DNA from 4 places in the Streptomyces sp. NPDC007084 genome. Region 1 is predicted to be linked to each of the others. Evidence: riboswitches for the same ligand, from Rfam matches in the RefSeq annotation. Region 1 holds a riboswitch; each other region holds the start of a gene.
The links. A riboswitch is a leader RNA that binds a small molecule or an ion and turns the genes downstream of it on or off. The one in region 1 is predicted to bind S-adenosylmethionine.

Region 2: it holds a riboswitch for S-adenosylmethionine, as region 1 does, so the genes downstream of both, thrC (threonine synthase) here and AB0912_RS18020 (putative leader peptide) in region 1, are expected to answer to the same signal.
Region 3: it holds a riboswitch for S-adenosylmethionine, as region 1 does, so the genes downstream of both, AB0912_RS22595 (aminotransferase class V-fold PLP-dependent enzyme) here and AB0912_RS18020 (putative leader peptide) in region 1, are expected to answer to the same signal.
Region 4: it holds a riboswitch for S-adenosylmethionine, as region 1 does, so the genes downstream of both, AB0912_RS06910 (putative leader peptide) here and AB0912_RS18020 (putative leader peptide) in region 1, are expected to answer to the same signal.

Annotation. Positions count from the first base shown of each region.
Region 1 covers NZ_JBEYFY010000019.1:70,160-77,355, reverse strand. The annotation lists gene AB0912_RS18040 (DUF4190 domain-containing protein) at 1-62, shown strand, start outside; gene AB0912_RS18035 (hypothetical protein) at 143-421, opposite strand; gene AB0912_RS18030 (NADP-dependent oxidoreductase) at 989-2,023, shown strand; gene AB0912_RS18025 (MerR family transcriptional regulator) at 2,139-2,558, shown strand; SAM riboswitch class IV at 2,789-2,897, shown strand; gene AB0912_RS18020 (putative leader peptide) at 2,930-3,049, shown strand; gene AB0912_RS18015 (ABC transporter substrate-binding protein) at 3,368-4,990, shown strand; gene AB0912_RS18010 (ABC transporter permease) at 4,999-5,958, shown strand; gene AB0912_RS18005 (ABC transporter permease) at 5,955-6,902, shown strand; gene AB0912_RS18000 (ABC transporter ATP-binding protein) at 7,027-7,196, shown strand, end outside.
Region 2 covers NZ_JBEYFY010000008.1:195,685-202,880, reverse strand. The annotation lists gene AB0912_RS10640 (NADH:flavin oxidoreductase) at 1-371, opposite strand, end outside; gene groL (chaperonin GroEL) at 644-2,266, opposite strand; gene AB0912_RS10630 (cold-shock protein) at 2,613-2,816, opposite strand; gene AB0912_RS10625 (MoaD/ThiS family protein) at 3,273-3,548, opposite strand; gene thrC (threonine synthase) at 3,545-4,843, opposite strand; SAM riboswitch class I at 4,861-5,018, opposite strand; gene AB0912_RS10615 (glucosyl-3-phosphoglycerate synthase) at 5,224-6,168, shown strand; gene AB0912_RS10610 (trehalose-6-phosphate synthase) at 6,290-7,196, shown strand, end outside.
Region 3 covers NZ_JBEYFY010000029.1:30,730-37,925, reverse strand. The annotation lists gene AB0912_RS22605 (rhomboid family intramembrane serine protease) at 1-168, shown strand, start outside; gene AB0912_RS22600 (Lrp/AsnC ligand binding domain-containing protein) at 212-493, shown strand; gene AB0912_RS22595 (aminotransferase class V-fold PLP-dependent enzyme) at 539-1,903, opposite strand; SAM riboswitch class IV at 2,092-2,208, opposite strand; gene trpD (anthranilate phosphoribosyltransferase) at 2,293-3,357, opposite strand; gene AB0912_RS22585 (ubiquinol-cytochrome c reductase cytochrome b subunit) at 3,508-5,145, opposite strand; gene AB0912_RS22580 (Rieske 2Fe-2S domain-containing protein) at 5,142-6,218, opposite strand; gene AB0912_RS22575 (cytochrome c) at 6,215-7,024, opposite strand; gene AB0912_RS22570 (heme-copper oxidase subunit III) at 7,089-7,196, opposite strand, start outside.
Region 4 covers NZ_JBEYFY010000005.1:111,827-119,022, reverse strand. The annotation lists gene AB0912_RS06925 (IclR family transcriptional regulator C-terminal domain-containing protein) at 1-481, shown strand, start outside; gene AB0912_RS06920 (PP2C family protein-serine/threonine phosphatase) at 571-1,797, shown strand; gene AB0912_RS06915 (glutathione S-transferase C-terminal domain-containing protein) at 1,987-2,823, opposite strand; gene AB0912_RS06910 (putative leader peptide) at 2,943-3,008, opposite strand; SAM riboswitch class IV at 3,045-3,189, opposite strand; gene AB0912_RS06905 (hypothetical protein) at 3,345-3,479, shown strand; gene AB0912_RS06900 (amino acid ABC transporter permease) at 3,651-4,655, shown strand; gene AB0912_RS06895 (amino acid ABC transporter ATP-binding protein) at 4,754-5,518, shown strand; gene AB0912_RS06890 (ABC transporter substrate-binding protein) at 5,690-6,715, shown strand; gene AB0912_RS06885 (GNAT family N-acetyltransferase) at 6,808-7,196, shown strand, end outside.

The DNA.
Region 1 (7,196 bases):
CCGACCTCGTGGTGCTCGCCGTCGTCACGGCGGCCGACCACAGCGTCACCTGGCACATCTGAGCCGGCCACCGGCCCGACGGCCGGCGTCAGTGCCCGTCACGCGCACGGAGTCCGCGGGCCTGCCTTGAGAGGGCAGTCCCTCAGGGGGCGTCCCCGGCCCAGTCGAAGAACATCGGGTCCCCGGGGCGCGGGTCGTACAGGGCCCGCGCACCGGGCCCGAACTGCCCCAGCTCCGTCTCCAGAGCGACACCGACGGATATCTCCTCCGGTGTCCGCCCGGTGATGTCGAGCAGCAGACCGTCCAGCGGCCCGCCGACCAGTTCGGCATAGTCCCGACCGCGCTGCGGGCCCTGACGGGGGTCGTCGTGGTCCGCGCCGTAGACCCGGCCGCGCAGGAGCTGTTCGTCGTCCTTGTCCATGCCCTCCACCTTCCCAGCCGCCACTGACAACGCGAGTCGGACCAGAATCGCCGGGGCGCGCCCACGCCGCGATCCGAGGGTTCCTCCCGTGTCCGCTCGGAGCCGGGCGGGGGCCCGCCGAGCGGGGCCGCAAACACCTGCCGCCCGGGTCCGTCACCGCCACTGCTCCGATCAGGTGAAGTGCCCGTACAGACCGGATGGGGCCGGCCGGATCGGACGGGACGGGACCGTATGGACGGGATCGGACCGGACGGGACCGGCTATGGCCGCGCCACCGGGTCGGCCGTAGAAGCCACACCCGGCGCCGCACGCCGCACACGCGGAAAGGCCAACCCGCCCTTCCCCTTGCCACTGCCCCGCACAGGTTCCCGCCGACCCGCACGTCTTGCCCCTGACCCGCACGTGTTGCCCCTGACCCGTACGACTCGTCTCTGACCCGTACGACTTGCCTCTGACCCGCACGTCAGGGTTTAGCGTGCCCCGGCCGGTGGGTCGGCCGGGAGGCCCGGCCGCAAGACGACGCACCGGTTCGTGCCCTTTTCCTCGCCCGAGCCCCGGAGTCGCGTCATGACCCTTCAGCCACCGCTCACTACCCGCCAGATCCACCTCGTCACCGAGCCCGACGGACTGCCCGGACCCGAGCATCTCGCCGTGGTCGAGACGCCGCTCCCGGCGCCGCGGGAGGGCCAAGTCGTCGTCCGCAACCGGCACTTCCTCGTCTTCCCGGGGCTGCGCACCCTCATCGGAGGGCAGGCCGAAGCGGTGCCGTTGCCGCCCGTGCGGCTCGGCGACGCCCTGTTCGGCCCCGCTGTGGGGGATGTCGTCGCGGTGGGTCCGGACAGCCGGCTGCGCCCCGGCGACACCGTGACCCATCTGCTCGGCTGGCGTGAGCACGCCCTCGTGAACGAGACCGACTGCCTGCCCCTGGGCGACGTACTGCCCGACCCCGTCGCGTTCCTCTCCTCCGGGGCGGCCGCGTACGCCGCGCTCACCCGGCTCGCCGCCGTACGCCCCGGCGACACGGTCCTCGTGACGGGGGCCGCGGGCGCGGTCGGAAGCCTGGCGGGACAGGTGGCCCGGCTGCTGGGCGCGACGCGCGTCGTCGGCACCACCCGGTCGGCGCGCAAGGCCGACCGGCTCACGGCCGAACTGGGCTACGACGCCGTGATCGTGCCGGGGACGGCGCCGCTCGCCGAACAGCTCGCCGACGCGGTACCGGAGGGCATCGACGTGCTCCTCGACACCGTCGGCGGCGAGCAGCTCACCGCCGCGGTCGGCGCCGCGCGCCGTGGCGCGCGCTTCGCGCTCGTGGGCGCGCTCTCCGGGCAGCTGTCGCCGGAGCGGGGCCGCGACGGCAGCACCTCGCCGGCGGAGATCGACACGTTCCGGATCATCACGCTCGGCCTCAGCCTGCGCGGATTCAGCAGCGCCGATCTCGGCGACGCGGCGGAGGAGTGGACCAAACGCTTCGGGGAGTGGCTGCGCTCTGGGGACATCGTCTTCCCCACCGCACGGATCACGGGCATCGATCGCGCTCCCCAAGCGTTGCAGGAACTGTTCGAGGGGCGGCACCTCGGAACGGTCGTCGTCGACCTGCCGTAACACCGGCGCCGCGATGTCCGTGCCTTCCGCGTCCTCGACGGGACGGATGCCGACGTCCTCGACAGGACGGATGTCGGCACGAAGGATGTCGGCACGGCGACGGGTGGAGGAGCGGATGCGGATCGGGGACGCGGCGGCGGCGGCCGGCACGACACCACGGGCACTGCGGTTCTACGAGGAGCGTGGGTTGCTGCCGCCGCCACGGCGCACCGCGTCCGGGCAGCGCGAGTACGGTCCCGACGAGATCGCCCGGGTGCGGGTGATCCGGGACCTGCTCGCCCTCGGTCTGACGGTGGAGGACTTGTGCGGCCTGGCCGACCGCATCCCGCTGATCGTCGAGGACCCGCGCCGGCGGTGTTCCGGCCGTACGGACGGTCCCGGCGCGGGCGTGGTGGACCGGCGGCTGGACGCCCTCGACGCCGAAATCGACCGTCTGACCCGGCTGCGCACCCGCCTGGCGGCCCAGACGGGCCGAACGGCCGACGGACCGTACGGGGGCGTCGGCCGTACCGGGGCGGAGTCCCGGACGTCATGACGGCGTGACGGCGTGACGGCGTGACGGCGTGACGGCGTGACGGCGTGACGGCGTGACGGCGTGAGTCTTGTGCGGGCCGTCAAGATCCCCTCGAACGGGCCCGGTTGTTGCGCGGAGATGAAATCCCGCAGCTCGGCGCGGTGCGGCCACTGGCCCGACGCCACTCGCCCCGGTCTCGTCCCCGATCTCGTCATTGACGGATCGGAGAATCGATTCGTACGATCGCGACTGGCATTGAGTGTCAGCGTCAAGCCCTGGCTCGCTGACCGGCAACCCTCCACCGCGGTGGGGTGCTCCAGGTGAAAGCCCGGCGGGGTGACAGCCCCGCAAGCGCGAACCCCCTGACGGGGGACGAGATGGGGAGGCCAGGCGTGCGGAACATCAGCGGCGATCTGAGCGCCTCGATCGCGGCCGCGGCGATGTTCTCCGGTTTCTCGCGCCGCCGCCACATCGACCTGGAGCGTTCCGCCAGCTGTCTGTGTCGCCGCTGACCGGACGCCCCACCGGTCGGCGCACCCCGCCGGTCACCGGTCGACGCACTCCGTCGGCCCGTTCCCGCGGATAGCCGTCAACCACCCCTGCTCTCCCCGGCGTTGCCGGGTCCTCGGTGGGCACGTCGTACGCCGTCGTCGACGCAGCCCTCGCGCATCGCTCACGCCCGGCTTCCCTGTCCGGGGCTCGCGCCTGAGCGTCCCGTCCGTTCCGACTTTCTCGCCCGAACGGTGCCGCCCGTCCACGGCCGCACCGCCCCGCTTCGCCATGTCCGCACCGGACAGGCGCGGCGACTCTGGAGTAGGAGAACCCCTTCCGTGACATCGCATCCGGATTCCCGATCGGCCCGATGGGCGGCAGCCGCCGCTGTCGTGACCTGCGGCATCCTGTTGAGCGGCTGCTCGTCGAGCGACGGCACCGGTTCGAACAACACCGACGCCCAGGCCAGGTCCGGCGGCACTCTGACCTTCGCGGTGGGTTCCGACGCCGGCTGCGTTGACCCGCAGCAGGTGGGCAGCAACGACAGCATCTACTCGCTGCGCCAGGTCGTGGACTCCCTGACCGACCAGGATCCCAAGACCGGCAAGATCGTGCCGTGGCTGGCCAAGAGCTGGGACATCAGCTCGGACACCCGGACGTTCACCTTCCATCTGCGGTCGGGGGTCACCTTCAGCGACGGCTCACCGCTGACCGCCCAGGTGGTGAAGGACAACTTCGACGCGGTGCCGAAGCTCGGGGCCCTGGCCACGCTCGCCCAGGGCTACCTGAGCGGGGTGCAGAGCACGAAGGTGGTCGATCCGAGCACTGTCCGGGTGACGTTCAAGGAGCCCAACGCGCAGTTCCTGCAAGCCACTTCGACCCACTCGCTGGGCATCGAGTCGGCGGCGAGTGTGAAGCTGAGCCCGCAGGAGAAGTGCAGCAAGGGCGTGGTCGGCTCCGGCCCGTTCAAGCTGGCCGGTTATGTGCAGAACCGCTCGGTGACGCTGGCCAAGCGCGCCAAGTACGCCTGGGGTTCCTCGCTGTGGACCAAGAAGGGCGAGGCGTATCTGGACAAGCTGGTGTTCAAGATCGTGCCCGAGGCCGGTGTGCGCAGCGGGAGTCTGCAGTCCGGCCAGGTCGACGCGGTGGGCAGTGTCGGCAAGGCCGACGAGACCGCGCTCAAGGGCGGTGCGGTGAACCTCCAGCGGCGCGCCAACCCGGGTGTCGTGTTCAACCTCGGCCTGAACAACGCCCGTCCGGTGTTCAAGGACGAGAAGGTCAGGCAGGCCCTCCAGTCCGCCATCGACCGGAAGCAGATCGTGGACGCCGTCTTCCCGACGGGCACCGAGCCGGCCACGAGCGTGCTGGCGCACACGACGCCGGACTACGCGGACCTCGGAGCGGACTTGGCCTTCGACGCGGCGAAGGCCAAGTCCCTGCTGGACGAGGCCGGATGGAAGGCCGGCGGTGACGGCGTCCGGTCGAAGGACGGCAAGAAGCTGCGCCTGACCGTCAAGTGGTTCGCCAACGCGGCCACCAACCAGCCTGCGCTGGAGCTGATCCAGCAGCAGCTGAAGGCGGTCGGTGTGGACGTGGTCCTCAAGCAGCTCCAGATCACCCAGTTCGCCCCGACGCTCCAGTCCGGCGACTTCGACGCGGTGTGGGGCAACATCACCCGGGCCGACCCGGACATCCTGCGCAGCTCGTACTCCACGCGGCTCGCCAACTTCTACCACCTGCCCGCCAGTCCGCTGGACACCGCGCTGAACCGGCAGGCGGCGACGGCCGATCCGGGCAAGCGCGGCGAACTGGTCAAGAAGGCACAGGAGTTGCTTGTCCGCAAGGCGTACGTGATACCGGTGGTGGAGCTGGAGACCCAGCTCGGCGTGGCGAAGAAGGTGCACAACCTCGACTTCGACGCCTCCAGCCGGATCCAGTTGCACGACACGTGGATCGGTTAGCGGCCGCCATGCGTCGCTATGTGATCAAGCGCGTTGCTCAGGCGCTCGGCGTGCTGTGGGCGGCCTATACGGTGTCGTTCCTGGTGCTGGACTATCTGCCCGGTGATCCGGTGTCGGCGATGGCCGGTGCCGGGGCGGACTCCGGGCAGGTCGATCCGGCGCAGCTGGCCGCGCTCCGCCACCAGTACGGCTTCGACAAGCCCGTGCTGCTCCAGTACGCGGAGCATCTCGGGCGTGCGGTGCGCGGGGACTTCGGGGACTCGGTGTCCTCGGGCCGCCCGGTCACCTCGTCGGTGGCCGACGCGCTTCCGCAGACGCTGCAACTGACCGGCGCGGCACTGCTGTTGGCCGTGGTGCTCGGCGGTGGTGTGGCCCTGCTCGCGACGTACACGGCCAGCCGGTGGCTGCGGCAGCTTCTGCTGTCGCTGCCGCCGCTGGGCGTGTCCGTCCCGACGTTCTGGGTCGGGCTGCTGCTGGTGGAGGTCTTCTCCTTCCGGGTGAAGGTGTTCCCCGCGTTCGGCAACGACGGGCTGCGCGGGCTGGTGCTGCCCGCGGTGACCCTGGCGATCCCGACCGGCGCCCTGGTCGCCCAGGTGCTCGCCAAGAGTCTGCTCACCGCGCTGGACCAGGCCTATGTGGAGACCGCCCGGGCCAAGGGGGCGGGCCGGGCGCGGATCCATCTGCGGCACGCGCTGCGCAACGCCTCGCTGCCCGCCCTGACGGTGGTCGGGCTGCTGGCCGGGCAGCTCGTCGCCGGTTCGGTGGTCGTCGAGACGGTGTTCTCGCGGGACGGGCTGGGCCGGGTGACCGCCGCCGCCGTCACGGCCCAGGACATTCCGCTGGTCCAGGGGGTGGTGGTGTTCGGCGCGCTGATCTTCGTGTCCGCCAACCTGATCGTGGATCTGGTCTATCCGGTGCTGGACCCGCGGATCGTGGTCCATTCGGGCAGGAAGGTGAGTCCGGCATGAGTCAGACCCTTGCCGAGGACGTGGCAGCGGGCGCGGCGACCGGCCTCGCCCGTGCGGTCGAACCGGGCGCCGACCCCGGTGGCGGCCCGGTGCCGGAGAAGCCGGGGTCCGGTGCCGGACGGCGGCGGCTGGTGCGGTTCCTGCTGCGTCGGCCCGGCCTGGTGGCCTCGGCGCTGGTCGTCGTCCTGATCGTGCTCGCCGCCTTCTGGCCGGACCTGTTCACCTCGCGGGACCCGCTGCACGGGGTGCCGTCGGAGAACTTCCGTGCCCCGGACGGCGCGCACTGGTTCGGCACCGACGAGCTGGGGCGTGACGTGTTCTCCCGGGTCGTGCACGGCGCCCAGCTCTCGTTGAAGGCGACGCTGCTCGCGGTGGGTGTCGCGTTCGTCGTGGGCGGGCTGATCGGCCTGGTCGCCGGGTTCGTGGGCCGCTGGGTCGAGGACGTGCTGATGCGTGTGGTCGACGTCCTGCTGTCGATCCCCTCGCTGTTCCTGTCCCTCGCGCTGGTCACGGCCCTCGGGTACGGGACGGTGAAGGTCGCCGTCGCGGTGGGGATCGCCAGTGTGGCCGGGTTCGCCCGGGTGACCCGGGCCGAGGTGCTGCGGGTACGGCAGGCGGTCTTCGTGGAGGCGTCGCGCTCGTGCGGTGCCCGCTGGTACACGGTGCTGGGCCGGCACGTCCTGCCCAACGCGGTCGGGCCGGTGATCGTGCTGGCCACGCTCGACTTCGGTGCCGCGATCCTTGCCGTGTCGTCGCTGAGCTTCCTCGGCTACGGGGCGCCGCCGCCCGCCCCGGAGTGGGGCACGCTGATCGCCGACGGCCGCAACTACATGGCGAACGCCTGGTGGCTGACCGCGCTGCCCGGTCTCGCGATCGCGGCAACGGGTCTGGCGACCAACCGCATCGCGCGGGCGCTCGACGGCGAATGGTCCCGGCAGCGATGAACCCTCCCCGGACAGCACCGACCGACCGAGCCGAGATGAGCACCCCGTGACGAACACGCCCCCCGACAAGACGGCACCGCCCGACGGGCGGCCGGCCGGTGAACCCGAGCCGGACGGCGCCCCGTTGCTCCAGGTGCGGGGCCTGTCGGTGTCGTACCGTACCCGCTCGGGCACCGTCCAGGCGGTGCGCGGAGTGGATCTCGACGTGTGGCCGGGGCAGGTGACGGCGGTCGTCGGCGAGTCGGGCTCGGGCAAGAGCACGACGGCGCACGCGATCACCCGGCTGCTCGCGGC
Region 2 (7,196 bases), on a different contig from region 1:
AAGGGCGGCTCACCGGCCTTGCGGACCATGCCGACGTGCCAGAGCTGCGGGACGATCGTGCCGCCGGCCGCGTGCACGGCCTCGGCGACCTTGGCCCAGCCGGCGAGCTGGTCCTCGCCGTGGAAGCGCGGCACGCGGTCGCTCTGCCCCGCCGAGTCGTGGCCGACGTAGGTGCCCTCGGTGACGATGAGGCCGACGCCCGCGGCGGCGCGCCGCGCGTAGTACCCGACGACGTCCTCGCCCGGTACGCCGCCCGGCGAGAACTGCCGGGTCATCGGGGCCATCGCGATCCGGTTCGGGACGGTCAGACCGTTCAGGGACACGGGACGGGCGAGGATGTCGGCGGCGCGGGACGCGGCGTCTGCGGTCATGTGGGGGCTCCTCGGGAAGCTGGTCGGTAGGGCGGTCGGGGAAGCGCTCGGCGGCCGGATTCCATGCGGTATGTGCACATGCATCGACTGCCCGGAAGCGTCAACCGGTGGGCGCGGCACCGCATTCCCGACGCGCGGGGACCGTCCGCTGTGATCCGGGCCACGCCCGGCGGGGCGGCGGCCCGCCCGCTTCCGGGAACGCCCGAGGGCGGCACCCCCCTCGCGGGAGGTGCCGCCCTCGGAACGTCAGGACGGTGATCGACCGGGGCCGATCAGAAGTCCATGTCACCGCCCGGCATGCCGCCCGGAGCGGCCGCGGCGGCCTTCTCCGGCTTGTCGGCGATGACGGCCTCGGTGGTGAGGAACAGCGCGGCGATGGACGCGGCGTTCTGCAGAGCGGAACGCGTGACCTTCGCCGGGTCGATGATGCCCTCGGCGATCATGTCGACGTACTCACCGGTCGCGGCGTTCAGGCCGTGGCCGACGGGAAGGTTGCGCACCTTCTCGACGATGACGCCGCCTTCGAGACCACCGTTGACGGCGATCTGCTTGAGCGGGGCCTCCAGGGCGAGCTTCACGGCGTTGGCGCCGGTCGCCTCGTCACCCGACAGCTCCAGCTTCTCGAAGACCGAGGAGGCCTGCAGCAGGGCCACGCCACCACCGGCGACGATGCCCTCCTCGACGGCCGCCTTCGCGTTGCGCACGGCGTCCTCGATGCGGTGCTTGCGCTCCTTCAGCTCGACCTCGGTGGCGGCACCGGCCTTGATGACGGCCACGCCGCCGGCCAGCTTCGCCAGACGCTCCTGGAGCTTCTCGCGGTCGTAGTCCGAGTCCGAGTTCTCGATCTCGGCGCGGATCTGGTTGACCCGGCCGGCGACCTGGTCGGCGGAGCCGGCGCCGTCGACGATCGTGGTCTCGTCCTTGGTGATGACGACCTTGCGGGCACGGCCCAGCAGGTCCAGACCCGCGTTCTCCAGCTTCAGGCCGACCTCCTCGGAGATGACCTCGCCGCCCGTGAGGATGGCGATGTCGCCGAGCATGGCCTTGCGGCGGTCACCGAAGCCCGGGGCCTTGACGGCGACGGACTTGAAGGTGCCACGGATCTTGTTGACGACCAGGGTCGACAGGGCCTCGCCCTCGACGTCCTCGGCGATGATCAGCAGCGGCTTGCCGCCCTGCATGACCTTCTCCAGGAGCGGGAGCAGGTCCTTGACGTTCGCGATCTTGGAGTTCGCGATGAGGATGTACGGGTCGTCGAGGACGGCCTCCATACGCTCCATGTCGGTGGCGAAGTACGCCGAGATGTAGCCCTTGTCGAAGCGCATACCCTCGGTGAGCTCCAGCTCCAGACCGAAGGTCTGGGACTCCTCGACGGTGATGACGCCTTCCTTGCCGACCTTGTCCATCGCCTCGGCGATCAGCTCGCCGATCTGGGTGTCGGCGGCGGAGATGGAGGCCGTGGAAGCGATCTGCTCCTTGGTCTCGACATCCTTGGCCTGCTCCAGGAGGGCACCGGAGACGGCCTCGACGGCCTTCTCGATGCCACGCTTGAGGGCCATCGGGTTGGCGCCGGCGGCGACGTTGCGCAGGCCCTCGCGGACGAGCGCCTGGGCCAGGACGGTCGCGGTGGTCGTACCGTCACCGGCGACGTCGTCCGTCTTCTTGGCGACTTCCTTGACCAGCTCGGCGCCGATCTTCTCGTACGGGTCCTCGAGCTCGATCTCCTTGGCGATGGAAACACCATCGTTGGTGATCGTGGGCGCGCCCCACTTCTTCTCGAGGACGACGTTGCGGCCCTTGGGGCCAAGGGTGACCTTGACGGCGTCGGCGAGCTGGTTCATCCCGCGCTCGAGACCGCGCCGTGCCTCCTCGTCGAACGCGATGATCTTGGCCATGTGAAGTGGTCCTCCCGGACGGGGTGGATTGCTCCGGATCGCGCCCGCGCCCGCGACGGACGGCCTGCATGCCCTGTGGTTCCTTGCCCCACCGGCCTGCGGACCTCGCTGGCCCGATCCAAGTTCTGTCACTCTCACTCGGAGAGTGCTAACGCCAATGATTAGCACTCGACCCCGTCGAGTGCAAGGTGCGCTCGCGAAGAGGCCCCCCGCGGAGGCCTCCTACGGGGTCGCGCGCCCGCGCGCGCGTGAGGAAGGACGGTGGGCGGCGACGCACGAGGGGCCCGCATCCCTGGTGGGATGCGGGCCCCTCGCCCGTAATGCGTCGGTGGTCGTTCGCGCCCGATCAGACGGCGAGTTTGACCATGTCCGCCTGCGGACCCTTCTGGCCCTGCGAGATCTCGAACTCCACTCGCTGACCCTCTTCAAGGGTGCGGTAGCCGTCCATCTGAATCGCGCTGTAGTGCACGAAGACGTCCGCACCACCGTCGACCGCGATGAAGCCGTACCCCTTCTCCGCGTTGAACCACTTGACGGTGCCCTGAGCCATGCCTAACTCCCCTATTACTGGCCCTTGCACAGACCCGCACTTCGCGGATCCGGGTCAGACCTCCACCCCCCAACGGGTTGGGGGTGTGCGCCGGAACGCGTCGACCGCGGCTGAATGTATCTGTCCAACTGCCGTCTGCAACAGGTCAATCGGACGAGAATTCTGGGCATGGCTGATCACCGGTATAGGGAGAACTCGCGATGATCCAGGGCAAGTCGGGCCCCGTAAATGCCATAAACGGCTCAAATAGGCCGGGTACATTGGCTGCTTCTTGTCGGCTGCCGGGCGAGGACTCATATGCGTCCGGCATGAAACCAACATCCAGAACGGGGCGGCTTCCCCAACCCTACCCCGGTCAACCCCATGGAATTGCCCCCTCCGCTTCTCTCACGGAGGGGGCGATTTCATGAACTCTTCGTGTTCGGAATTACCGGGGGTAACAATCCCCGGGATTGCTCAGCCTCCGGCGACGGCCGGAATGATCGAGACGCCCACGCCGTCCGGCGTGGCGGTCTGGAGGCCCTGCTCGAAGCGCACGTCGTCGTCGTTCACGTACACGTTCACGAAGCGGCGCAGCTTGCCCTCGTCGTCCAGGACGCGCGCGCTGATGCCCGTGTGGTTCTTCTCCAGGTCGGCGATGACCTCGGCGAGGGTGGTGCCCTCGGCCGTCACCTCGGCGGCGCCCCCGGTGTAGGTGCGCAGGATGGTGGGGATGCGGACGTTGACGCTCATGATGCGAGGCCAGCCTCTCGGAAGGAGTCGAGGTTCGGGCGGATGGTCGCGGTCAGGCCGGTGTCCGAGGCCACCGCGTCCAGGGTCTTCAGGCCGTCGCCGGTGTTGAGCACGACGGTGGTCAGCGACGGGTCGAGCAGACCGCTCTCGATCAGCTTGCGGGTGACGCCGACGGTCACCCCGCCCGCGGTCTCCGCGAAGATGCCCTCGGTGCGGGCGAGCAGCTTGATCGCGTCGACGATCTGCGCGTCGTTCACGTCCTCCACGGCGCCGCCGGTGCGCCGGGCGATGTCGAGCACGTAGGGGCCGTCGGCGGGGTTGCCGATGGCGAGCGACTTGGCGATGGTGTCGGGCTTCTGCGGCCGGACCACGTCGTGCCCGGCCTTGTAGGCGACCGAGACCGGGGAGCAGCCCTCGGCCTGGGCCCCGAAGATCTTGTAGGGCTTGTCCTCGACCAGGCCGAGCTTGATCAGCTCCTGGAGGCCCTTGTCGATCTTCGTGAGCTGGGAGCCGGAGGCGATCGGCACGACGAGCTGGTCCGGCAGCTCCCAGCCGAGCTGCTCGCAGATCTCGTAGGCGAGCGTCTTGGAGCCCTCGGCGTAGTACGGGCGCAGGTTGACGTTGACGAAGCCCCAGCCCTCGCCGGCCGGGTCGCCGATCAGCTCGGAGCAGAAGCGGTTCACGTCGTCGTAGTTGCCCTCGATGCCGACCAGCTCGCCGCCGTAGACCGCGGCCATGACGACCTTGCCCTGCTCCAGGTCGTGCGGGATGAACACGCAGGAGCGGAAGCCGGCGCGGGCCGCGGCGGCGCCCACCGCGCCGGCCAGGTTGCCGGTGGAGGAGCAGGAGAGGGTGGTGAAGCCGAAGACGCGGGCCGCCTCGATGGCCTGGGCGACGACACGGTCCTTGAAGGAGTGCGTCGGGTTCCCGGAGTCGTCCTTGACGAAGAGCTTGCCGGCGTCGACGCCGAGTTCGCGGGCCAGGTTGTCGGCCCGCACGAGCTTGGTCCAGCCGGGGTTGATGTTCGGCTTGTCCGCCACGTCGGCGGGGACGGGGAGCAGCGGCGCGTAGCGCCAGATGTTCGCGGGGCCCGCTTCGATGCGCTTGCGGAGTTCTTCGGTTTCGTAGGCCGAGAAGTCGTAGGCGATCTCCAGCGGGCCGAAACACTCCTCGCAGGCGAAGACCGGACCGAGCGGGACGCGGTGTCCGCACTCGCGGCAGGAAAGCGCCGCGGCCGGGCCGAGATCGACCGCTTCGGCGGAGTTCGTGGTGCTTGCAACTGTCTGCGCAGCCATGGAGGCGAGGCCCTTTCTCCTCATCTTCCTCACGACGCACTTCGCCGTGAGACGGATTTGGCACCTTCCCTAGCCGGGAGCCTCGCGACGCGATCGTCTGGCGATCGGTACGAGACCGGCTGGAGGGTTGCCGGGGCTTCATCGGGCCGTATCCCTCTGCCCCTCTGGATGAGCGGTATTCGGTTGTTGAACTGTTGAACATATTACGTGCCGATGATCCAGGACATGCGATGGTCATCCGCGTTGTTCAAGACTGTAACCGAAGGCCAGGACAGTTGAAGCAGTCGTCCGAACCGCGAGACGACGGCAAGCGATCAGCCGCTGGCCGCAGCGGGCACGCTGATGAGAGCGTGTGATCAGACAGTGAGGAGCCGCAGACCGTGCTGAATGAAGTCGACCGCTGGCTGAGCACACGCTCCTGGTCCCTGACCGACCGCCCGCTCCACAAGATCATGTCCGCGAAACGGGCCTCCGGGTCGACGGTCAGCGTCGTGCTGCCCGCGCTCAACGAGGAGGAGACCGTCGGCGAGATCGTCGCGATCATCCGCCACGACCTGATGCGCCAGGTGCCGCTCGTCGACGAGATCGTCGTCGTCGACTCCGGCTCCACCGACCGCACCTCCGAGGTCGCCGCCGCCGCGGGCGCGCGGGTCGTGCACCGCGACGACATCCTGCCCGGCCTGCCGGCCGTGCCCGGCAAGGGCGAGGTGCTGTGGCGGTCGCTGCTCGTGACGAGCGGCGACATCGTCTGTTTCATCGACGCGGACCTCAAGGAGTTCTCCTCCGACTTCGTCCTCGGGATCGTGGGCCCGCTGCTCACCGACCCCGGTGTCGATCTCGTCAAGGCGATGTACGACCGTCCGCTGGGCGGCGCCGCCGGACAGGGCGGCCGGGTCACCGAGCTGATGGCCCGCCCGCTGCTGAACATGCACTGGCCGCAGCTCGCCGGCTTCGTCCAGCCGCTCGGCGGGGAGTACGCCGCCCGCCGCTCCCTGCTGGAGCGGCTGCCCTTCCCGGTCGGGTACGGCGTCGAGCTGGGCATGCTGGTGGACGCCCTGCACCTGGTGGGCCTGGACGCCCTCGCCCAGGTCGACGTCGGGGTGCGCAAGCACCGCCACCAGGACGGCCAGGCGCTCGGCCGGATGGCCGCCGCGATCTACCGCACCGCGCAGTTGCGGCTGGCCCGCGGCCACCTGATCCGGCCGTCCCTGACCCAGTTCGAGCGCACCCGGGACGGTTTCGAGCCGCGCACGTACTCGGTGGACACGGAGGAAAGGCCCCCCATGTCCGAAATCGCCGAGTACCAGCAGCGGAAAGCGGCCTGACCGGGTCCGCCGGCCGGCCCCCGGGTCCGGCCGGCGGGCCGCTCGCGTCCGGCCGACGGGCCGCTCGCGTCCGGCCGACGGGAACGTTTGAGCGTTTCGAGTCGGGGCTAGATTTCGAGGCATGGCTTCCACGCACGGTGCTCACCGGATTCTCGTCGCGTCCAACCGCGGTCCGATCACCTACCAGACCCAGGACGACGGCTCGCTCCAGGCCAGGCGCGGCGGCGGCGGACTCGTCTCCGGGCTCTCGGCGATCGGTCCGGACGCGGACGCCCTGTGGGTGTGCGCGGCCCTCGGGGACGGCGACCGGGAGGCCGTGCGGCGCGGGGTCGGCGAGGACGGCGTGCGGATGCTGGACATCGACGCCCGGGTGCACGCCGACGCGTACAACGGCATCGCCAACTCGGTCCTGTGGTTCGTCCACCACATGCTGTACCAGACACCGCTGGAGCCGGTCTTCGACGCGGAGTTCCGGCGCCAGTGGGACGCCTACCGCGCCTACAACCAGGCCTTCGCCGAGGCGCTGGCCGAGGAGGCCGCCGAGGGCGCCTCGGTGCTGGTGCAGGACTACCACCTGTGTCTGGTGCCCGGCCTGCTCCGGGCGCTCCGGCCCGACCTGCGTGTCGGGCACTTCTCGCACACCCCGTGGGCGCCGGTGGACTACTTCCGGATGCTGCCCGACGACATCCGCGCGGAACTGCTCGACGGCATGCTCGGCGCGGACCGGCTGGCCTTCCTGACCTGGCGCTGGGCGACGGCCTTCCTGGACTGCGCGGCCGAGATCGACCCCGCCCGCTACCGGGTGACCCCGGCGGAGCAGCCGTCCCGGGCGGTCGAGCACCTGGACGGGGCGCCGCCCCGGCGGACCCTCGTCGGGGTGCACGGGCTCGGCGCGGACGCCGAGTTCCTGCGCGCCCGCTCGCACGAGGACGACGTCGAGGAGCGGATCACCGCGCTGCGCGAGGAGATCGGCGAGGGGCGCCGGACGATCGTGCGGGTCGACCGGACCGAGCTGTCGAAGAACATCG
Region 3 (7,196 bases), on a different contig from region 1:
CAGAGCGAGTCCGGCCCCGGGGTGGCCTATCTGGCGCATCTGGTCGGCTTCTCGCTGGGCTTCCTCTACGCGTGGGCGCGGTTCGGCCGGCGCGGCGCTCCCGCGCCCCTCGCGGGGGCACCGGACCGGGGCCCGTCCGAGAGCCGGCGGCCGGCGGAGCGCGAGTAGGGTGAGATCCCCCAGCAGTGGCCCCCGAGGGAGAGAACCAGCCGTGATCACCGCGATCGTCCTCATCAAGACCAGCGTGGACCGGATCCCCGAGATCGCCGAGTCGATCGCGTCGCTGGAGAGCGTCAGCGAGGTCTTCTCCGTCACCGGCACCTACGACCTGATCGCGATGGTCCGGGTGCGGGCCCACGACGACCTCGCGGACGTCATCCCCGGCAAGATCAGCAAGATCCCGGGCGTCGAGGCGACGGACACGCACGTGGCGTTCCGTACGTACTCCCAGCACGACCTGGAGGCGGCGTTCGCGATCGGTCTCGACTCCTGACCGACCCGAACACCGCCTCCCGGCTCACCGCTGTGGCGGGCCGGCTCACACCGCCGGCACGCAGCGCCCGTCCTGGGTGCGGTACTGCCAGCGCGCGCCGTCCCGGACCAGCTCGCGCACCGCGCGGACGAACCGCTCGACGTGCTCGTCGGGAGTGCCGGCGCCGAAGCTGACACGGATGGCGTTGAGGGACTTCTCGCCGGGCGCCGCCTCCGGGGCGCCGCACTCCCCCTGGGTCTCGGGGTCGCTGCCGAGCAGCGTGCGGACGAGCGGGTGGGCGCAGAACAGGCCGTCGCGGACGCCGATGCCGTACTCGGCGGAGAGCGCGGCGGCGAAGTGCGAGCTGTTCCAGCCCTCGACGACGAAGGAGAGCACGCCGACTCGCGGGGCGTCGTCGCCGAAGAGGGACAGCACGCGCACCTCCGGGACCTCGGCGAGGCCGGCGCGGACGGTGCGGATCAGGTGCCGCTCCCGGGCGACGAGGTTGTCGAAGCCCTCCTCGGTGAGCGCCTTGCAGGCCGAGGCGATGGAGTAGGCGCCGATGACGTTCGGCGAGCCGGCCTCGTGCCGGGCCGCGCTGTCGTGCCACTCGACGTCCACCCCGCCGTCCGCGCGCCGGGTGACCTTGCGGCTGGCGCCGCCGCCCGCCAGGTACGGGTCGGCCGCGCGCAGCCAGTCGGAGCGGCCGGCGAGGACGCCGGAGCCGAACGGCGCGTAGAGCTTGTGCCCGGAGAAGGCGACCCAGTCGACGTCGAGGTCCTGGACGGAGACGGGGTGGTGCGGGGCGAGCTGGGCGGCGTCGAGGACGATCCGAGCGCCGTGGGCGTGCGCGGCGGCGGCCAGTTCCCGCACCGGCCACAGCTCCCCGGTGACGTTCGAGGCACCGGTGACGCAGACGAGGGCCGGGCCGTGCGGGTCGCGGGCGGCGAGGGCGCGCTCCAGGGTCGTGACGGCCTCGTCGGGGGTGCGCGGGGCGTTCAGGTAGGTCACCCGGGCGTCGCGCCAGGGCAGCAGCGAGGCGTGGTGCTCGGTCTCGAAGACGAAGACCTGGCAGCCGGCCGGGAGCGCGGCGGCGAGCAGGTTGAGCGAGTCGGTGGTGGAGCGGGTGAAGACGAGCTGGTCGTCGGCGCGGCAGTCGAGGAACTCGGCGACGGTCCGGCGGGCGTTCTCGAAGAGGTCGGTGGAGAGCTGCGAGAGGTAGCCGGCGCCGCGGTGCACGCTGCCGTAGTACGGGGCGTACGCGGCGACGTCGTCCCACACCCGCTGGAGGGCGGGGGCGCTCGCGGCGTAGTCGAGGGCCGCGTAGGCGACCTCGCCGCCGGTGACGAGCGGAACGGTGACGTCCCGGCCCAGCACGGGCAGCGGGGCACAGACGGACGAGTCGGCGGCGGTGGCGGTGACGACGGACATGGCGGACTCCTGTGAGGCAGGCGGGATCACCGCGCGAGCCGGCCGCCCGAAAGCGGCGCTCAGCGCGGGAGAAGGGGAAAAAGGGTGTGCGGAGGCGGGGCTCGACGCCCTATCGCATTCGCTTGCTCACAGAAGGCTCCCTCGAACGACCAGGACCCCTGGTTGCATCCACTCGAAAGAGTGCGAGGGGTCCGCGCTTGCCGTAGACCTCGCTGCCTACGGCCTGGTCTTCACCCGGGGCACCCCGCCACGGACGGAGGGTTGCCGGACAGCCGGCCGGGGCCTGATGGCTGTCGCTCATGACCTGGTACAGCATTTTGCCAGAAGATCTTCGCGGCGCAAGACGCGGTCCGGATTGTGGACCGCGCCCCGCGTCACATCCGCGTCGGTCAGGCGTTGCTGGCCGCCACCCACCGGTCGAGGGTGCGCCTGGCCGCGCCGGAGTCGATCGCCTCGGCGGCCTTCGCCATCCCGGCGCGGAGCTGGTCCGCGAGGGGCGCGTCGGCCGGCTCCAGGGCCACCAGGGCGGCCGCCGAGTTCAGCAGCACCGCGTCGCGCACCGGCCCCGTCTCGCCGTCCAGCAGCCGCCGGGCGACCTCCGCGTTGTACGCCGCGTCGGCGCCGCGCAGCGCCTCCACCGGGACCACGTCGAGGCCGACGTCCCGGGGGTGGAAGTGCTCCTCGGTGACCTTGCCGTCGCGGACCACCCAGACCCGGGAGCCGGCGGTCGTGGTCAGCTCGTCCAGGCCGTCGTCGCCGCGGAAGACGAGCGAGGAGTTGCCGCGCTCGGCGAAGACGCCCGCCACGATGGGCGCCATCCGGGGGTCGGCGACCCCGACCGCCTGGGCCTTGACCCGGGCCGGGTTGGTGAGCGGGCCCAGCACGTTGAAGGTCGTGCGGATGCCGAGCTGTCCGCGCGCCGCCGCCACGTGCCGCAGCGCCGGATGGAACTTCACCGCGAAGCAGAAGGTGATGCCGGCCTCCTCGGCCACCCGCGCGACCCGGTCCACCGTGAGCTGGAGATTGACGCCGAGCTTCTCCAGGACGTCCGAGGAGCCGGAGGCGGAGGACGCGGCGCGGTTGCCGTGCTTGACGACCTTGGCGCCGGTGCCGGCCACCACGATCGAGGACATCGTGGAGATGTTGACGGTCTTCGCGCCGTCGCCGCCGGTGCCGACGATGTCGACGGTCCGGCCGGGCACCTCGATCACGTTGGCGTGCTCGTACATCGCCCGGACGAGTCCGGAGATCTCCTGGACGGTCTCGCCCTTGGCCCGCAGCGCCACCACGAAACCGGCGATCTGCGCGTCGGTCGCCTCGCCGCGCATGATGCGGTCCATCGCCCAGGCCGTGTCGTCCGCGCTCTGGTCGCGGCCTTCGAGGAGACCGTTCAGCACCTCGGGCCAGGACCGGCCCGCCGCGGTGTCGCCTCCAGCGGGGTGCACAGCGCTCATGGTCGCTCCTGGGTTCCTGGGTCACACGGGTGGGAGCCCCCGCGTCACGGGGGTGAGTCCACCCTATCCAGCCCCGCAGACGGCGAAGAGCCCCGTCCGTGGACGGGGCTCTCGCCGTGGCGAACTGCCGGCGCGGGGTGCTGCCGGGGATCAGTGGTGGCCGTGGCCGCTCGTGATCTCCTTGTACTCCTCGACGGTGGGCTTGGGGATCTGGTTGTCCTCCCCGTAGTAGCCCTGGCTCAGCTTGGCGCGCAGCTTCTGCGGGCCGGAGACCTTGCGCTCGACACCGTTCTCGTCGACCGTCGGGCCGATCTCGGCCGGCTTGTACTGCTCGTGCGCGGTGAGCGTGTGCAGCGCGTCCTGGCTGAGCGGCTCGTGCACCTCGATGAACTCACCGTGCGGCAGGCGCTTGATGATGCCCGACTCGCGGCCGTGCAGGACCTTGTCCCGGTCCCGGCGCTGGAGGCCGAGGCAGATCCGCTTGGTGGCGAGGAAGGTGAGCACCGGCACGACGAAGAAGGCGATCCGCACGAACCAGGTGATCGCGTTGATCGACAGGTGGAAGTGCGTGGCCCAGATGTCGTTGCCGCCGCCGACGAGCAGCACGAAGTACCAGCTGATCCAGGCGGCGCCGAACGCGGTCCGGGTCGGGACGTTGCGCGGGCGGTCCAGGATGTGGTGCTCGCGCTTGTCGCCGGTGACCCAGGACTCGATGAACGGGTAGACCGCGATCGCGACCAGGACCAGCGGGAAGATGATCAGCGGGATGAACACGCCCAGGACGAGCGTGTGACCCCACAGGTTGATCTCCCAGCCGGGCATGACACGGATCAGGCCCTCGGAGAAGCCCATGTACCAGTCGGGCTGGGCGCCCGTGGACACCTGGTCGGGGCGGTAGGGGCCCATCGACCAGATCGGGTTGATCGAGGCGATCGCCGCGATGGCCGCGATGACACCGAAGACCAGGAAGAAGAAGCCTCCGGCCTTGGCCATGTAGACCGGCAGCAGCGGCATGCCGACGACGTTGTTGTTCGTCTTGCCGGGACCCGCGAACTGGGTGTGCTTGTGGTAGAAGACCAGGATCAGGTGGCCGACGACCAGGCCGAGCATGATGCCCGGCAGCAGCAGCACGTGCACCGAGTAGAAGCGGGCCACGAAGTCGCCGCCCGGGAACTCGCCGCCGAACAGGAAGAACGACAGGTACGTGCCGACGATCGGCACGGACAGGACCGCGCCCTCCATGAAGCGGACACCGGTGCCGGAGAGCAGGTCGTCCGGGAGCGAGTAACCGGTGAAGCCGGTGAACATGCCGAGGACGAACAGCAGGAATCCGAAGACCCAGTTGACCTCACGGGGCTTGCGGAACGCACCCGTGAAGAACACGCGCATCATGTGCACGAACATGCCGGCGAGGAAGATCAGCGCGGCCCAGTGGTGGATCTGACGGATCAGCAGACCACCGCGCACATCGAAGGAGATGTGCATGGTCGAGTTGAACGCCTCGGACATGAGCTGTCCCTGCAGCGGGACATAGCTGCCGTGGTACTCCACCTCGTTCATCGACGGGTGGAAGAACAGCGTCAGGTACACACCCGTGAGGATGATGATGATGAAGCTGTAGAGGCAGACCTCACCCAGCATGAACGACCAGTGGTCGGGGAAGATCTTGCGCATGTTGGCCTTGGCCAGGGAGTAGATCCCCAGGCGGCCGTCGGCCCAGTCGGCCACCCGCTCACCGGCGGGCGCCTTCTCGCGCGAGCGCGAGTCGGAGGTGGTGGTAGTGCTCATCCGCGCTCCCAGAATGCAGGACCGACGGGCACTTCGAAGTCGCCGAGCGCTTCGAGGTAACCCTCATCGTTCACGCCGATGCGCAGCTGCGGCAGCGGGTGACCGGCCGGGCCGAAGATGACTCGGGCACCGTCGGAGAGGTCGAAGGTGGACTGGTGGCACGGGCACAGCGCGTGGTGCGTCTGCTGCTCGTACAGCGAGATCGGGCAGCCGACGTGGGTGCAGATCTTCGAGTACGCGACGATGCCCTGGTAGGACCACTCGAGTTCCTGCTTGTCCTTGATGTTGTCCGGCTGCAGCCGGATGATCATCAGGGCCGACTTGGCGATCTCCTTCTGGAAGTCCTCGTCGTGCTCCTCCAGGCCCTCGGGCTTGACGAAGGTGAGCGAACCGACGGCCACGTCCGAGGGACGGAGCGGCTCGTTGGTGTTCATGTTGACGAGGAGCTTGCCCTTGGACCACAGGGTGTGGCGGAGCTTCGTGCCGGGCAGCGGACCGAGGTCGCGCAGCAGCATGACGCCGGAGAGCGGGAACAGGGCCAGCGCGCCGAACATCGTGTTGCGGATGAGCTTGCGGCGGCCGAGCGCGGACTCCTTGGCACCCTGCTTGAAGTCGGCCAGGACCTTGGCCTTGACCTCGGGCTCCGCCTCGATCGGGTGACGCTCGTCGGCGATCTCCACGTCGGACATCAGGGTGCGGGCCCAGTGGACCGCGCCCGCGCCGATCGAGAACAGCGCCACGCCGAGCGTCAGGCCCAGCGCGAAGTTCAGCGCGCTGATGTGCCCGAGCGGGAAGACGTAGATCGACTTGTCGTTGGGGATCGCCACGTACGCGGCGATGAAGGCGACCGTCGCCAGCATCGACAGCACGAACAGCAGGGCGACCAGGCGCTCGGACCGCTTGGCGGCCCGCTCGTCGATGTCCTGGATGCGGTGCTCGTGGGGCGGCAGCCCCGGGTCCGCGAACGGGTTCTGCTCGTCCGCGACGGCGACCGAGGTGTGACCGTGACCGGCGTGGTCGTCGGTGGCCCGCTCAGCGGGCACGTTCTCTTCTGGAATGTCTTGGCTACTCATGACTTCTTGGCCTTTGCGGTCCGAGCGGCGACCCAGACGGCGACGGCGACCAGGGTGCCAAGTCCGAAGATCCAGCCGAACAGGCCCTCGCTGACCGGCCCGAGGCCACCCAGTTCGAGACCGCCGGGGCTCTCGGTGTTGTCACCGTTGACCGCGTCGAGGTACGCGATGATGTCCTTCTTGTTCTTCTCCGTCAGCGTGGTGTCGGGGAAGGACGGCATGTTCTGCGGGCCCGTCTGCATGGCCTCGTAGATGTGCTTCGGTTCGACACCCTCAAGGCTCGGCGCGAACTTGCCGTGGGTCAGCGCGCCGCCCTTGCCGGTGAAGTTGTGGCACTGGGCGCAGTTGGTGCGGAACAGTTCGCCACCCTTGGCGATGTCCGCGCCCTCGGGGCTGACCTGGCTCTTCGTCGGGACCGAGGGGCCGGCGCCGAGCGAGGCGATGTACGCCGCGAGCTGGTCGATCTCGGCCTGCGAGTAGATGACCTTCTTCTTCGGGATCTGCGCGCCGGGCTGCTGGGCCGGCATACGGCCGGTGCCGACCTGGAAGTCGACCGCCGCGGCGCCCACTCCCACCAGGCTCGGCCCGTCGGAGGTGCCCTGACCGCCGGTTCCGTGGCAGCTTGCGCAGCCCACGGCGTACAGCTTCTTGCCCTCGGTGATGGCGAGGGACTGGGCGGTTTCATCGGCCTGCGCCTTGCCCGCGGGTGCGAACGCGGCGTACAGCCCCCCGGTGGCCGCCAGCGCGAGGAGTAGGACGACGACCGCCGCCAGCGGATGGCGTCGTCGTGCGGAGAGCTTTTTCACGGATTACCCCGGTGTCAGGATCTTCTGCGTCGGTGCTTCTGGATGTTTCGGGCGCCGGGCCCGATTACTTGATCAGGTAGATCGTGGCGAAGAGGCCGATCCAGACGACATCGACGAAGTGCCAGTAGTAGGACACGACGATGGCGGCGGTTGCCTGCTCGTGAGTGAATCT
Region 4 (7,196 bases), on a different contig from region 1:
CGCCGCGCTCCGCGACGAACTGGCGAGCGCCGCCTACCTCACCTTCTACGAGGACGGGGAGATCCGGGTCGCCGAGATCGTGGACGGCCCCCGGGCGCCCCGGGTCGACCTCTGGGTCGGCTTCGAGGACGCGGGACACGCCACCGCCCTGGGCAAGTCCGTCCTGCGCGAGATGGACGAGGAGTCCCGCGACGACTACCTCGCCCGGCACGCCCTCGCCGACCTCACCCCGCGGACCATCACCAGCCGGACCGAGCTGCTGCGCCGGCTCGCCTCCTCACCGCTGGCCCCGGCGGTCACGGACCTGGAGGAGTACGCCCTCGGCACCGTCTGCGTCGCCGTGCCCGTGTACAGCGGGGACACCCTCGGTTCGCTCGGCGTCTCGCTGCCCGCCGACCGGCTGCCCCGGATCGAACAGGTGCTGACAAGGCTCGTCCCGACCGCGAACCGGGTGACGCGCGGACTGTCGCTCACTATCTGAAAACCCGCTCCTTGCGGCGCTTACGTCGAACGTATTTCCTAGATGAAACGGACATTTCTGAGGAATCTAGGTGAGGACTGCGCCCGAGTATGAATCAGGACCGAGAGTACGGCGGCGGACACGGACGGACAGGCAAGGACGGGAACCGGACTCTTTGTGACGCCGTGCGCGCGCTCGGCACCGCGGCGGCGTGCGCCCGGCGCACCACCCTCACCGACCTCGCCTTCGGCACCTCGACGCTTCCCCTGCTCGTCGTCGTCACCGTCGTGCTCGTCGACCTGACCGGCGGGACGGGCGTGATCTGGCTGTCGGTGCTGGCCGCCGGGCCCGCGCTGGCCGCCGCCACGAGCCGGCCCTGCGGTGTCCTGTGCGTCGGCCTGCTCGCCGGAGTTTCCAGCGCGCTGCTCGGCGTCCGGGACGGCGTCCCCGCCGAGGAGCTGGCCGCCGTGCTCTCCGCCCTGGCCGCCGTGACCCTCGCGAGCGTCCTGGCCAGCGCCCTCCGGTGGCGGCGGGAGCGGGTGCTCGCGGCGGTCCGGTCGGTGGCGGAGGCCGCGCAGCATGCCCTCCTCGCCCCGATCCCGTCGAGCGTCGGCCCGTTCCAGGTGGCCGTCCGCTACAGCGCCGCGGCGGCCGAGGCCCGGATCGGCGGAGACCTCTACGCCCTCGTGCCCACGCCCTACGGCGTCCGGATGATCGTCGGCGACGTCCGCGGCAAGGGGCTTCCCGCCGTCGGCACCGCGGCGCTCGTCCTCGGCGTCTTCCGCGAGGCCGCCTACGACGAGCCCGACCTGCTCGCCGTGGTCGGCCGCATCGAGCGGAGCCTGGCGCGCAACCTCGGGCACGACGACTTCGTCACCGCCGTGGTCGCCGGCTACCCCGAGCCGGGCCGCCTGGAGGTCGTCAACTGCGGACACGCGCCGCCGCTGCACGTCGGCACGTCCGGGCAGGTGTCGTCCGTCGACCCCACCCACCCCGCGCCGCCGCTCGGGTTGCGCGCGCTGACCGCCGAGACCCCCACCCTCCAGGTCCTCCCCTTCGCCGACGGAGAGCAGTTGCTCCTCTACACGGACGGTGTGACCGAGGCGCGCGACCACGGGCGGGCGTTCTACCCCCTCGCGGAGGGACTGGGCCGCCATGTCTGCGACGAGCCGGCGTCCACGCTCGCCGCCCTCGACGCCGAACTCCAGGCCCATGTCGGAGGGCGGCTGCACGACGACGCGGCGCTGCTCCTGCTCCGCAAGCCCGCAGTCCGGGAGCCCGCCCGCCCGGGTGATCCGGTGGACCGCACGCCCGCCGCCCTCACGGGCGGCGGCTGAGCGGGACCGCGGCCCCGCTCAGCCGCCGCACGCGGCGTCTCCCGCTCTCCGCCTCCGCACGCGGCGCTTCCAGCTCCGTGAGCGGTGCCTCGGTCCCGGCGCCCGCGCATGAGGCGCTTGCGCCTCCGTCCGCGGCTCGGCCTCCGGCTCCGCCCGCCCCGCTGTCGCCCTCCGGCGCGGATCAGGCGCTCACGCCGCCGCGCGCGTCCCCGCGTCCGCGCCCCGGAACGCGGGATGCTCGCCGAGCCGGTGGACGTACTCGCGCAGCCGGGGGCGGGCGCACAGGGCCTCGGCCGGGACGAGCCGGGTGAGGGCCACCCACGCGTCCACGTCCGCCGCCGTGAGCCGGTCGCCCAACAGGTAGGGGCCGCAGGCCAGTTGGCGGTCGAGGAGTTCCAGCGCGGCCGACCGGTCGGCGGCCGGCGCGGACGCCGTGAGGTGCCGGTCGACAAGGTCGCGCAGCGCGTCGATGTCCTGGGCGAGGGCGGCCGGGCGCAGTGTGGGCAGGCAGGCGGCCGAAGCGCCGGCGAGCAGGCCCGTGAGGTCGCGGAGAATGTCGGGGGTGTGGTTGCTGACGATGCGTCCGCTCCAGCGGTCGCACAGCGCCGGGGCCGTCACCGGTCCGTCGTAGTGGTGCACCGTCGCCTCGTAGGCGCGGCGGAGGGAGGCGAAGGCGTCGGAGGTCTCGGCGGGGTGCGTCAGGATCGTGGTGGCGACCGAGTCCCTGAGGCCGAGGAGGTCGAGCGTGATGGAGATGCGCAGCGAGCGCGGACAGCCCGCCGACAGATACAACTCGTAGCGGTGCGGCGCCGGGTAGAAGCCGCCGGCCAGGCCGACGCCGATGCGACTGTGGACGCGGTGCGGAAGGGCGGCCGGCCGGACCGTCCGGGGGTGCGGTCCCGTGCCGGGGGCCGGCGGCTCACCGGCGACGGCGAACGCGGCGGACTCGGCCGGGCGTGCCGGTGAACTCTCGTTACAGGGAAGGGGGTTGGACGTGCTGGAACCGCGCGAAGCTGTCTCGGGCATGACTCTCCCTAGGGGGAACGAGGAAGCCATCGCCGCCTTGTGGGCATGGGCGATGAGCGGCTGGATGCGGAGCGAACGCGCTGGACGCGCCGGCCCGGATCGAACGGGCCGGCAGCGGATCAGTAAGCGCTGGAGACGCGCAGAAGGTCGATGTGCAAGCGCCTCGTCAAGTCGTTCCGCGGCATTCCCACCGGTCCCAACCTCGGGGCTCGCGAAACGCGAGACCACGCTTGCCCCGCCGCACCGGCGGAACCCGGTCGTCACCCGGGGCACCCCGTCGCGGTGGAAGGGTTGCCTGTCAGCGGGCCGGGGCCGATGACCACTGGAGCGGGCGAACCCGCGCCGTGGGCGCTGACAATCGTGACCGTCCACGCCAGTTTCGGCGTGCTCCCGTGCGCCGTCAAGAAGGCGGACGACACGGTCTCATCAGGTGGTCACTCGCATTGACATTCTTTTCGGACCAGGCCTAACGTGCGGCCACAACGAGACGCCCCAGGGCCGGAGAAGTGATGGTGACAGCGATGTACGCAGTCGACGGGACGGCCGCATGGCGGCGCCTCGGCCGCGACGTGCTGTGCGCGGACCGCTCCGTCGACCTGCTGCGCGTCAACAGCGCCCTGTGTACGGGCACGTGTCGCACCCTCTGTCACGGCTGACGGTTCTCCTTCCGCATCTCTGACGACCACCGCTGTCGCGGTGTGCCCCCTCTCCGTCCAGCCCCCGTGATCCCGTGCGTCCGTGCCGCGTTCCGCGCCGAGCCGTTCCGGCCGCGCCCGCGCGTCACCGATCGCCGTGGTCCGGGGTGTCCGAATCCGCTGGAGCTCTCCATGAGTGAATCTCCGGGCATAGCTGTGTCCTCCGGATCAGCGCCGCCCGCCGAGACGACCCCCCGTCCCGACGTCCCCGCCGCGCCGAAGCCCCTGTCGGCCCAGCGCGTCGTTCCGCTCCGGCGCCCCGGTCGCTGGATCATCACGGCCGTCGTGCTCGTGCTGGTCGCCCAGATCACCCATGGCCTGGTGACCAACCCCTTCTACCAGTGGGACCGCTTCCAGTACTGGTTCCTGCGCCCGACGATCCTCGACGGCCTGCTCATCACCCTCGAAGTCGCCTTCTACAGCGCGGTCTTGGGCCTGCTGGGCGGTGTGCTGCTGGCACTGGCCCGGCTCTCCCCGAGCCCGGTGCTCCGGGCGGTGAGCTGGGTCTACACCTGGCTCTTCCGCTCCGTACCCCTCATCGTCGTCCTGCTGTTCCTCTACAACTTCAGCGCCCTGTACAAGACGCTGAGCGTCGGCGTGCCCTTCGGTCCGGCCTTCTTCTCCTTCGACGAGTCGCGCCTCGCCACCGACATGGTCGTGGCCGTCATCGGACTCAGCCTCAACGAGGCGGCGTACGCCTCCGAAGTGGTGCGCGGCGGCATCCTCTCCGTCGACCAGGGCCAGCACGAGGCGGCCTCCGCCCTCGGCCTGCCCAAGCGGTACCAGTTCGCGAAGATCGTCTTCCCGCAGGCGCTGCGCTCCATCACCCCGAACTACGTGAACCAGCTGATCGGCCTGATCAAGGGCACCTCGCTGGTCTTCTACGTCTCCCTGCTCGACCTGTTCGGCTCCGTGCAGAGCATGGGCAGCACCTACCCCGGCGACATCGTGCCGCTGCTGCTGGTCGCCACCGCCTGGTACCTGATCCTGACCAGCGTCGTGTCCGTCGTCCAGTTCTACGTCGAGCGGCACTACTCGCGGGGCGCGCTGCGCACCCTGCCGCCGACCCCGTTGCAGAAGGTACGGCACGGTCTGCGCGACGCGCGGGCCCGGCTCCGGAGGGAGACGGCGATATGAGCGGCGACGCGCGTCAGACGACGGTCGAGACGGGGACGGCCCCGCAGGACCGGACACCCGGCACGGCCTCGGCGGCCGAGGTCGTCGCGGCGCTGGAGATCCAGCCCGCCGCGGTCGAGGTGCACGACGTACACAAGTGGTACGGCGCCCACCACGTCCTGGACGGAGTGGAGTTGACCGTCCGTCCCGGAGAGGTCACCGTCATCCTCGGACCGTCGGGCTCCGGAAAGTCCACCCTGCTGCGGGTCATCAACCATCTGGAGAAGCCCGAGATCGGCCATGTCAGCCTGAACGGCGAGCTGATCGGGGTGCGCCGGCACGGTGAGCGGCTGAAGGAACTCAGCGAGCGCGTCATCCTGGGGCAGCGCAGCCGCATCGGGTTCGTCTTCCAGAACTTCAACCTCTTTCCGCACCTGACCGTGCTCGACAACGTGGCCGCGGCCCCGGTGGCGACCGGGAAGCTGTCCAAGCCCGAGGGCCGGCAACTGGCCCGCGACCTGCTCGCCCGGGTGGGACTCGCGGACAAGGCAGGCGCCTACCCACGGCAGCTGTCGGGCGGGCAGCAGCAGCGGGTGGCGATCGCCCGTGCCCTCGCCCTGCGCCCCGGCGTCATCCTCTTCGACGAGCCGACGTCCGCGCTCGACCCCGAACTGGTCGGCGAGGTACTCGCCGTCATCAAGGACCTGGCCCGAAGCGGCACCACGCTCGTCATCGTCACCCACGAGATCGGCTTCGCCCGCGAGATCGCCGACCGGGTGGTCTTCATGGACGGCGGCCGGATCGTCGAACAGGGCCCGCCCTCCCAGGTGTTGGACCACCCGCGGCAGGAACGCACCCGCGACTTCCTGAGCAAGGTCCTCTGATCCACACCCGCTGACCCCATCCCTCCGGAGCGGGCCTGGGCACCCAGGCCCTCCGACCGGGCCCCGACGCCGGGCGACCAGGCGCCGGCAGGCACGGACCCGCGTCCCACAGATGTCGCGGCCCGCCGGGACCGCGCCCCCACACCCTCACCTCATCCGACAAGGACAGTCATGCGCACCCTCCCCCTGAACAGCAGAATTCTTCGCGGCGTCACCGCGACCGCGGCCGTCGCCTCCCTCGCCGCCGGGCTCGCCGCGTGCGGGGGCGACAGCGACGCCGCGACCCGGACCGAGGGCGCCTCGGCCGGCACGGTCACCGTGGGCGCGCTCTCCAACGGCGCGGCCAGGGAAACCAAGTTGAAGGTGTCCGAGGTGAAGTCCATCAGCGCCGAACTGCCCAAGTCCGTCGCCAAGAGCGGCACCCTGCGGATCGGCGTCGGCGCCCTGCCCGCCGGCTTCGCGCCCCTGGCCTACGTGGGCGGCGACCAGAAGACGCTGACCGGCGCCGAGCCCGACCTCGGCCGGCTGGTCGCCGCCGTCCTCGGACTGAAGCCGGAGGTGAAGAACTCGACCTGGGAGAACCTGTTCGTCGGCATCGACAGCGGCAAGGTCGACGCCGCCTTCTCCAACGTCACCGACACCGAGGAGCGCAAGAAGAAGTACGAGTTCGCCTCCTACCGGCAGGACAACCTCGGCTTCGAGGTGCAGAAGAAGAGCACCTGGAGCTTCGACGACGACTACCGGAACCTGGCCGGCAAGACCGTCGCGGTGAGCGCCGGCACCAACCAGGAGAAGATCCTCCTGGAGTGGAAGGCCAAGCTCGCCAAGGAGGGCAAGAAGCTCAACGTCAAGTACTACCAGGACAACAACGCCACCGCCCTGGCCCTGGCCAGCGGAAAGATCGACATCTCCTTCGGCCCCAACCCCGGTATCGCCTACCACATCACCCAGACCGCCAAGACGCCCAACCCGACCCGGAACGCGGGCACCTTCTCCGGCGCCGGTGAGACGCTCCAGGGCCTGATCGCGGCCACCGCGAAGAAGGACAGCGGGCTCGCCAAGCCCCTGGCCGACGCGATCAACTACCTGATCAAGAACGGCCAGTACGCCAAGTGGCTGGCCGCCTGGAACCTCTCCAACGAGGCCGTCGAGACCTCCCAGGTCAACCCGCCCGGCCTGCCGCTCGACAACTCCTGAACCAGCGCCCGCCCCAAGGGACTCCGCCGTGCCCCGGCGGAGTCCCGGGGCGCGTCCGGCCGTGTTTCCAGATACGGAGAACCCGCACCACCATGTCCACCACCGTCCGTCCCGCCGCCCCCGCCCCGGTCCCGACCGGGCCGCACGTCCTGGACAACGCGGCCTGGGCCGCACTGACCGGGCCGCACGCCCACCTCGCCGAGCGCGTCGGCCGGGCCGCCCGCTATCCCACCGACGTCTCCCCGTTCACCGCCCTCGCCGACCCGGCCGACCCCCGCGCCTGGGACGACCTCGCCGCCCTGGTCGGCCCGGGCGCCGTCGCGCCGGTCACCGCCGTACAGTCGGTGCCCGACGGCTGGACCATCGAACAGGGCGGCGACGGCGTCCAGTTGACCGCGACCACGCTGCGCTCCGAACCCGCCCCCGAGGCCGTACGGCTCGGACCCGCCGACGTGCCCGAGATCCTGGAACTGATCGCCCT